One region of the Streptomyces sp. NPDC023527 genome, then DNA from elsewhere that is predicted to be linked to it. Evidence: riboswitches for the same ligand, from Rfam matches in the RefSeq annotation. Region 1 holds a riboswitch; the other holds the start of a gene.
What was found. A riboswitch is a leader RNA that binds a small molecule or an ion and turns the genes downstream of it on or off. The one in region 1 is predicted to bind thiamine pyrophosphate.
Positions count from the first base shown of each region.

Region 2: it holds a riboswitch for thiamine pyrophosphate, as region 1 does, so the genes downstream of both, ACZ303_RS09575 (thiamine ABC transporter substrate-binding protein) here and thiO (glycine oxidase ThiO) in region 1, are expected to answer to the same signal.

Region 1 covers NZ_JBVHJJ010000001.1:124,247-128,651, forward strand. Annotated here, with positions in the region: gene ACZ303_RS00570 (thiazole synthase) at 1-718, opposite strand, end outside; gene thiS (sulfur carrier protein ThiS) at 728-967, opposite strand; gene thiO (glycine oxidase ThiO) at 964-2,154, opposite strand; TPP riboswitch at 2,152-2,264, opposite strand; gene ACZ303_RS00585 (NAD(P)/FAD-dependent oxidoreductase) at 2,517-3,686, shown strand; gene ACZ303_RS00590 (Rv2175c family DNA-binding protein) at 3,777-4,142, shown strand; gene thiE (thiamine phosphate synthase) at 4,281-4,405, shown strand, end outside.
Region 2 covers NZ_JBVHJJ010000004.1:97,286-101,690, forward strand. Annotated here, with positions in the region: gene ACZ303_RS09570 (ABC transporter permease) at 1-1,062, opposite strand, end outside; gene ACZ303_RS09575 (thiamine ABC transporter substrate-binding protein) at 1,134-2,222, opposite strand; TPP riboswitch at 2,218-2,323, opposite strand; gene rlmN (dual-specificity RNA methyltransferase RlmN) at 2,419-3,525, opposite strand; gene ACZ303_RS09585 (phosphatidate cytidylyltransferase) at 3,626-4,405, opposite strand, start outside.

The sequences.
Region 1 (4,405 bases):
GAATCCGGCCCGCCCGGTGCGCCAGGCGGCCCGCCTCCACCGCGTGCCGCATCGCCTCCGCCATGAGGGCCGGCTCCTGGGCACGGGTGACCGCCGAGGCGAGCATCACCGCGGCGCAGCCCAGCTCCATGGCCAGAGCCACGTCGGAGGCCGTGCCCGCGCCCGCGTCGAGGATCACCGGCACCCCCGCGCGCTCGGTGATCAGCTGGAAGTTGTGCGGGTTGCGGATGCCGAGCCCGGAGCCGATGGGCGAGCCCAGCGGCATGATCGCCGCACAGCCCACGTCCTCCAGCTTGCGGGCGAGGACGGGGTCGTCGTTGGTGTACGGCAGCACCGTGAAGCCGTCGTCCACCAGGATCTCCGCGGCGTCCAGCAGCTCGATCGGGTCCGGCAGCAGGGTGCGCTCGTCGGCGATCACTTCGAGCTTGACCCAGTCCGTGCCGAGCGCCTCCCGGGCCAGCCGGGCGGTGAGGACGGCCTCGCCGGCGGTGAAGCAGCCCGCGGTGTTCGGCAGCACCCGGATGCCGTGCCGGGTGAGGACCGACAGGACCGAGCCCCGCACGCTCGCGTCGAGCCGGCGCATCGCGACGGTGGTCAGCTCGGTGCCGGAGGCCAGCAGCGCGCGCTCCAGGACGTCGAGGCTGGGCGCGCCGCCCGTACCCATGATCAGGCGCGAGGTGAACGTGGTGTCGGCGATGGTGAGCAGGTCGTCTGCCATCGGAGCTGATCAGCCTCCCTGTACCGCGGTGAGGACCTCGACGCGGTCGCCGTCGCCGAGTGTGGTGGCGGGCCACTGGCCGCGCGGTACGACCGCCTCGTTGACGGCGGCCGCGACACCGGTGGGGGCCGTGGTGAGCGAGGCCACCAGGGTGTCGAGCGTCAGGCCCGTGGGAATCGCGCGGCTCTCGCCGTTGACGCTGATGCCGACGTGGGCCTCGGGGCTGTCGGTGGGGTCGGTGGGGTTCATACGGGCAGCTCCTGGCTGGCGTTCGAGAAGCGTCGGGGGGAGAAGGGACGGGCCTCCTCGGGCAGCCGTCCGGTGGTCAGCACCTCGGCCATGACGTCACCCGTCACCGGCGTGAGCAGCACGCCGTTGCGGTGGTGGCCGGTGGCGGTGTGCAGCCCCGGCAGGTCCGTCGGGCCGAGCAGGGGCGCGTTGTCGGGGGAGCCGGGGCGCAGCCCGGCGCGGGTCTCCACCAGGGGCAGCTCGGTGATGCCGGGCACCAGCTCGTGGGCGTCGCGCAGCAGCTCGTAGACGCCGCCCGCGGTGACGGTGGTGTCCCAGCCGAGCTCCTCGGTGGTCGCGCCGACGACCAGCTCACCGTTCTCGCGCGGCACCAGGTACACATGGCCGCCGCGCACCACCGCCCGTACGGTCCGGGAGAGGAAGGGCCGGTGCGCGGAGGCGTACACGGGGGGCACGCGCAGCCGCAGGACCTGGCCCTTGACCGGGCGGACCGGCGGCAGGACCGCGTCGGGCACGCCCGCGAGGGTGCCGCTGCGGCTGCCCGCGGCGAGCACCGTCTGGCCGGCGGACAGGCGGGTGCCGTCGGAGAGCTCGGCGCCCACGGCGCGGTCCCGGGCGACGAGGAGCCGTACCGCCGGCGCGCGGTGGAAGGCCACCCCGGCCCGCTCGCACGCGGTGAGCAGGGCCGCGGCGAGCCGCCGCGGATCGGTCTGGTGGTCGCCGTCCACCCGCACACCCCCGCGCACGCCCGGCGCGAGCATCGGCTCCAGGCGGCGGCACTCGCGCCCCGAGAGCCACTGCGACTCCAGACCGGACCGCAGCTGGAGTTCGTGCAGCTCCCGCAGGTGCTCCCGGTCGTCGGCGTCCAGGGCCACGGCGAGCGTGCCGCACGCGCGGTAGCCGGTGTCCTGGCCGCTCGCCTCCTCCAGCTCGGCCGTGAACCGCGGATAGCGCCGCGCGGAGGCGAGGTTGAGCGCGAGCAGCCGCTCCTCGCCGTAGTGCAGTTCGGTCACCGCGGCCAGCATCCCGGCCGCGACCTGTGCCGCCCCGCCGCCGGGCGACGGGTCCGCGACGGCGGTGCGCAGGCCGCGCTGGGCCGCCCGCCACGCCGTGACCAGGCCGATGACACCGCCGCCGATGACGAGGACGTCGCACGTCCCCGGTGACGCGGTGGACAACGCGTACATGAGTGTCCAGCCCCTCCCTTCGCCGGCATGACCCGGATCAGGTTCGTACGGTCGGAGGCCGTCCAGCCTCCCTCTCAGCCCGGTGCGTCCGGGCTCCCGCGAGTGCTTTGCAGCGGCCACCCTAGTACGGGCCCCGAAGCGACCGGAAGGCCGGATGGGGGCGCCCGGAGGCGCCCGGGAGCCCGTCCCGCGCGCCGCGCCGGGCGCCGGAGCACGCCAAACACCGTGACGCTGTGTCAGAGGTCTCGTCACACGGTGCTCCGGTCCGGCCCGGCCCCCGCCCTACAGTTGATCGGGTGAGCGAGCACCGGGAAGAAACCCATACCTCCAGTGACCGTCGCGTCGTCATCGTGGGCGCCGGGATGGCCGGCGTGCAGACCGCCGTGGCCCTGCGCGAACAGGGCTGGTCCGGCACCGTCACGCTGCTGGGCGCCGAGCCCCACCCGCCGTACGACAGGCCGCCGCTCTCCAAGGCCGTGCTGCTGGGCAAGGCGGAGGGGTCCGCGTTCGAGGTGGACTTCGCGTCCCTCGGCATAGACCTGCGCCTCGGCGTCGACGTCACCGGCCTGCGCGCCGATGAGCGGCTGCTGGACACCACCGCCGGCCCGGTCCCATACGACGTGCTGGTCATCGCCACCGGCGCGCGGCCCCTGGAGCTCCCCGGCAGCGAGGACGTCCCCGGCGTGCACCTGCTGCGCACCCTGGACGACGCGCAGCGGCTGCGGCCGGTGCTGGCCGAGCAGCACGACGTGGTGGCCGTCGGCGCGGGCTGGATCGGCGCGGAGTTCGCGACCGCCGCCCGCGAGGCCGGCTGCCGGGTGACCGTCGTGGAGGCCGCCGACCGGCCGCTGGCGGGCGCCCTGCCCGCCGAGGTCGCCGCCCACATGGCCACCTGGTACGCCGACAGCGGCGCCCGGCTGCTCACCGGCGCCCGCGTGGCCGCGGTGGAGCCGGGCGCGGTGGTGCTGGCCGACGGCACCCGGCTGGCGGCCGGCGCGGTGGTCGTGGGCATCGGGGCGCGGCCGGCGACCGACTGGCTGGCCGGCTCGGGCGTCGAGCTCGCGGCGGACGGTTCGGTGGCCGCCGACGAGCGGCTGCGCACGACCCTGCCCGACGTCCACGCGGTCGGCGACTGCGCCTCCTTCCCCTCCGCCCGCTACGGCGAGCGGCTGCTGGTCCACCACTGGGACAACGCCCTCCAGGGCCCGCGGACCGTCGCCCAGAACATCGTGCTCGCCCCGGCCCCGGGCCCGGTCTACGACCCGGTGCCCTACTTCTGGTCCGAGCAGTTCGGCCGTTTCGTGCAGTACGCCGGCCACCACCTCGACAGCGACGAATTGGTGTGGCGCGGCGATCCCACGAGCGCCGCCTGGAGCGTGTGCTGGCTGCGTGACGACGTCCTCGTCGCGCTGCTGGCCGTCGGCCGGCCCCGGGACCTGGCCCAGGGGCGCAAGCTCATCGAGCGCGGCGCGACCCTGGACCGTACGAGGACCGCGAACGCGTCGCTGCCGCTCAAGGCGGCCGCCGTGTGACGGCCGGGCGGGGGTTCGTGGGCGACTCGCTGGGCCCGTGTCGGGTCAACCCGGCTACCGACTGTCAGTCCCAGATGGCAGGCTTGTCCCGTGACCGAGATTGACGCAAAGATCGATGCTCTCGTCCCCGCCTGGCTCAACCTCCCCGACGTAGCCGAAAACCTCGGCGTCGAGGTGACGCGCGTCCGGCAGCTGGTCAAGGAAGGCCAGCTGATCGCGGTGCGCCGTGGCGAGAACCGAGTGCTCATGGTGCCCGCCGACTTCATCGGCGACGGCAAGGTGATCAAGGGCCTGGCCGGCACCTTGACCCTGCTGCGGGACGACGGCTTCAGCGACGAGGAGATGCTGGAGTGGCTGTTCACGGCCGACCCGACCCTGCCGGGCACCCCTGCGCAGGCCCTGCGCGAGAATCGCGGCACGGAGGTGAAGCGCCGCGCCCAGGCGCTGGCCGTCTGAGCCGCCCGACCCGCGCACAGGCGCGGTAGCCGCGCGGGTAAGCGCGCGGGACGCGGAGAACCGCGTGGAGAACACCGTCCGGCGTACGGGCAGGGGCGCGCCCCTGCCCGTACGCCGCCGACCCGGGGGGAGACACCCATGTCCGTCACCGCACGCGAGCGGCTCGCCGATGCCCGGCTGTATCTGTGCACCGACGCCCGCAAGCGCCAGGGCGACCTGCCCGAGTTCCTGGACGCGGTGCTCGCCGCCGGCGTGGACATCGT
Region 2 (4,405 bases), on a different contig from region 1:
CGCGAGGCCGCCGACGAGCAGCGCGATGCCGGTGGCGGCCAGCGCGTAGCCCAGGGAGTTGCCGATGGCCTCCAGCGGGGCGACGACGAACGTGCCGCCGTTGTCGCCCACGGAGGTCAGAGCGCGGTAGAAGTCCAGGCCGTAGCCGTCGGGGCCGTCGAAGGAGCGCAGGACGAGCACGGCCAGCGGCAGCAGGACGAGCAGCGCGATCACGGCCAGCACGCAGCCCAGCAGCGCCCACTGGGCCGGGCCCTGCGGGGGGCGGGAGGTGTGCGCGGCGTCGACCAGCCGCAGGGCGGACTCCCGGCGGCGTACGGTCCGGGCGTGCACGGCCAGCAGCACGGCGACCGCGACGAACTGCAGGAGCGTGAGCACCGCGGCGGTCGGCAGGTCCAGCAGCTGCGCGGTCTGCTGGTAGATCTCCACTTCCAGGGTGGCGTAGCGGGGGCCGCCGAGGATCTGGACGACGCCGAAGGAGGTGAACGTGAAGAGGAAGACCATGAGCGCCGCGGCGGCCACGGCCGGGGCCAGGGCGGGCAGGGTGACCCGTCGCCAGGCGGCGAGCCGCCCGGCGCCGAGCACGCGTGCCGCCTCCTCCTGACGGGGGTCGAGCTGCGCCCAGAGGCCGCCGACGGTCCGTACGACCACGGCGTAGTTGAAGAAGACGTGGGCCAGGAGGATCGCCCAGACGGTGGTGTCCAGGCGGACGCCCCACAGCTCGTCCAGGAGCCCGCCGCGGCCGAGGAGGGCCAGGAAGGCCGAGCCGGCGACGACGGTCGGCAGCACGAAGGGGATCGTGACCAAGGCCCTCAGCAGCTGCTTGCCGGGGAAGTCGAAGCGGGCGAAGACGTACGCGCCGGGCAGCGCGAGGGCCAGGGTCAGGGCGGTGGAGGCGGCCGCCTGCCAGGTGGTGAACCACAGGACGTGGCCGATCGCGGGGTCGGTGAGCACCTCGCCCACCCGCCCGAACCGCCACCGCCCGTCGTCCTTGAGGCCGCGGGCGACGATGGCGGTGACGGGATAGGCGAAGAAGACCGCGAAGAAGGCGACCGGCACGGCCATCAGGCCGAGCCGCACCGCCGACTGCCGGAGAGCCGGGCGGAAGCCCTTCCGCGTGTCCTTCGGGGCGGCCGCTACTTCAGGACGATCGAGGACCATGCCTTGACCCACTGCTCGCGGTTCTTGGCGATCTTCTCCGGGGCGAGGGTCTGCGGGTCGGTGACCTTCACGCCGTACTTGGTGAACAGCTCGGGCAGCGCGGCGTCCTGGTTGGCGGGCCTGACGAACATCTGGAGGGGCATGTCCTCCTGGAACGTCCTGCTCAGCAGGAAGTCGATCAGGGCCTGACCACCCTTGGTGTTCTTCGCGCCCTTGAGCAGTCCGGCGAACTCGGTCTGCTGGAAGCAGGTGCCGGTCGCGACTCCGGTCGGGGCCTCCTTCGGCTCGGGCTTGACGCCCATGACCTCGGCGGGCGGGCTGGAGGCGTAGGAGACGACCAGCGGCTTGTCGCCCTTGGCCTTCTTCCCGCCGGCGGAGCCGGAGAAGCGCTCGCTGTACGCCTGCTCCCAGCCGCTGACGACCTCGACGCCGTTGGCCTTGAGCTTCTTCCAGTAGTCCTGCCAGCCGTCGTCGCCGTACTTGGCGACGGTGGCGAGCTGGAAGGCGAGGCCGGGCGAGGACGTCGCGGCGTTCTCGGTGACGAGGAGGTTCTTGTACTCCGGCTTGATCAGGTCGTCGAAGGACTGCGGCGGGGCCAGCTTGTGCTCGGCGAAGTACGCGCGGTCGTAGTTGACGCAGATGTCGCCGGTGTCGACCGGGGTGACGCGGTGTTCGGCGGCGTCGGCCTGGAGGTTCTTCGGGACGCGGTCCAGCCCCTTGGCCGCGTACGGCGTGAAGAGGTCCTGGTCGAGCGCCCTCGACAGGAGGGTGTTGTCGACACCGAAGAAGACGTCGCCCTGCGGGTGCTTCTTGGAGAGGATCGCCTGGTTGACGGCCTGGCCGGCGTCGCCGCCCTTGACCACCTTGACGGTGTAGCCGGTCTGCCGGGTGAACTCCTTCAGCACCTGCTCCGAGGCGATGAAGGAGTCGTGCGAGACGAGGGTGACGGTCTTGCCGCCGTCGGCTTCCTCGGAGCCGCCCGAACCGCCGCAGGCGGCCAGGACGGGCAGGCCGAGCGCGGCGACGACGGTCGCGCTCAGGGCACGCCGGAGGTTGGTGTTCATGGTGGTGCTGACTCCCTACGCCGGTATGACCCGGATCAGGTCCGAGGGTCTGCGGCCCATTGCCGCACTCTCAGCGCTCGCGCGCTCCCCTGTCGGATTGTTCACTTGTGCGAAGGCACAGTATCAGTGGCCTTCGGTGGCACCGGGCCACCGTATCCGCCGGCCTGCTTGTGCCTCCGGCCCGCGGCGGGCGGGCTCAGCGCTCGGTGGCCGCCAGCTGCCCGCAGGCGCCGTCGATCTCCTGGCCGCGGGTGTCCCGTACGGTCACGGGCACGCCGTGCGCCGCGATGGCCGCGACGAACGCCCGCTCGTCCTCCGGCCGGGAGGCCGTCCACTTCGAGCCCGGGGTGGGGTTGAGCGGGATGAGGTTGACGTGGACGCGCTTGCCCTTGAGCAGGCGGCCGAGGAGGTCACCACGCCACGCCTGGTCGTTGATGTCGCGGATCAGGGCGTACTCGATGGAGATCCGGCGGCCGGACCTCTCGGCGTACTCCCACGCGGCGTCGAGGACCTCGCGGACCTTCCAACGGGTGTTGACCGGCACCAGGGTGTCGCGCAGCTCGTCGTCGGGCGCGTGCAGCGAGACCGCGAGGCGGCACTTGAAGCCCTCGTCGGCGAACCGGTGCATGGCCGGGACCAGGCCGACAGTGGAGACGGTGATGCCGCGCTGGGAGAGCCCGAGGCCGTCCGGCTCGGGGTCGGTGAGGCGGCGGATGGCGCCCACGACCCGCTTGTAGTTGGCGAGCGGCTCGCCCATGCCCATGAAGACGATGTTCGACAGGCGCGCGGGGCCGCCGGGCACCTCGCCGTCGCGCAGGGCGCGCATGCCGTCGACGATCTGGTGCACGATCTCGGCGGTCGACAGATTGCGGTCCAGTCCGGCCTGGCCGGTGGCGCAGAACGGGCAGTTCATGCCGCAGCCGGCCTGGGAGCTGATGCACATGGTCACCCGGTCGGGATAACGCATGAGCACGGACTCGACCAGCTTGCCGTCGTGCAGCCGCCAGAGGGTCTTGCGGGTGGTGTCGTCGTCGCACGAGATGTGCCGGACGACACTCATCAGCTCCGGCAGCAGCTCGGAGGCGAGCTTCTCGCGCGCCGCCGCCGGGATGTCGGTCCATGCCGCTGGGTCGTGCGCATACCGTGCGAAGTAGTGCTGCGACAGCTGCTTGGCACGGAACGGCTTCTCGCCGATCGCGGCAACCGCCTCGCGGCGCTCGGCGGGCGAGAGATCGGCAAGGTGCCGCGGGGGCTTCTTGGCCCCGCGCGGCGCGATGAAAGTGAGTTCTCCGGGTGCAGGCATGGTTCTACCAGTGTCGCAGACGTACGAGCAGGGGCCCGCCGCCCTGTGGACAACGGACCCCTCACCCAAAGAAACACCAGCTCAGAGGTGGTGTGTGCGGCTAGGCGCCGCCGACGAAGACCACCATCAGCAACCAGACCACCGGCGCGGTGGGCAGCAGCGAGTCCAGCCGGTCCATGATCCCGCCGTGGCCCGGGAGCAGGGCACCCATGTCCTTGATGCCGAGGTCACGCTTGATCATGGACTCGCCGAGGTCGCCCAGCGTGGCGCTGGCCGCGACGGCCAGGCCGAGCAGCAGACCCTGCCACCACACCCCGTCGTCGATCAGGAAGTGCATGCACAGCGCGCCCGCCACCATGGCGAAGACGACGGCGCCCAGCAGGCCCTCGCGCGTCTTGCCGGGGCTGATGCGCGGCGCCAGCTTGCGCTTGCCGAACTTCCAGCCCACCGCGTACGCACCGGTGTCGCTGACCACCGTCAGGATGAGGAACGTCAGCACCCGCCACGCGCCGTCGCCGGCGGCGAGCATCAGGGCCACGAAGGTGGCCAGGAACGGCACGTAGAACGCCGCGAAGATGCCCGCCGTGACGTCCTTGAGGTAGTCGTCCGGCGGCTCCGTCATGCGCCACACGAGCACGGCGAGCGCGGTGAACGCGATGGCGACCCACGCGCCCTCGGCACCGTTGACGTAGCCCGCGATGACCATGGCGGCGCCACCGAGCGCGAGCGGCACCAGGGGAGCCTTCACGGACTTGCGCTCGGCGAGGCGGGAGGTCAGCTCCCACAGCCCGACGACGACGGCCAGCACGATGACGCCGAGGAAGACGGGCTTGTAGATGAACAGCGAGGCCAGGATGACCGCGCCGAGGCCCACCCCCAC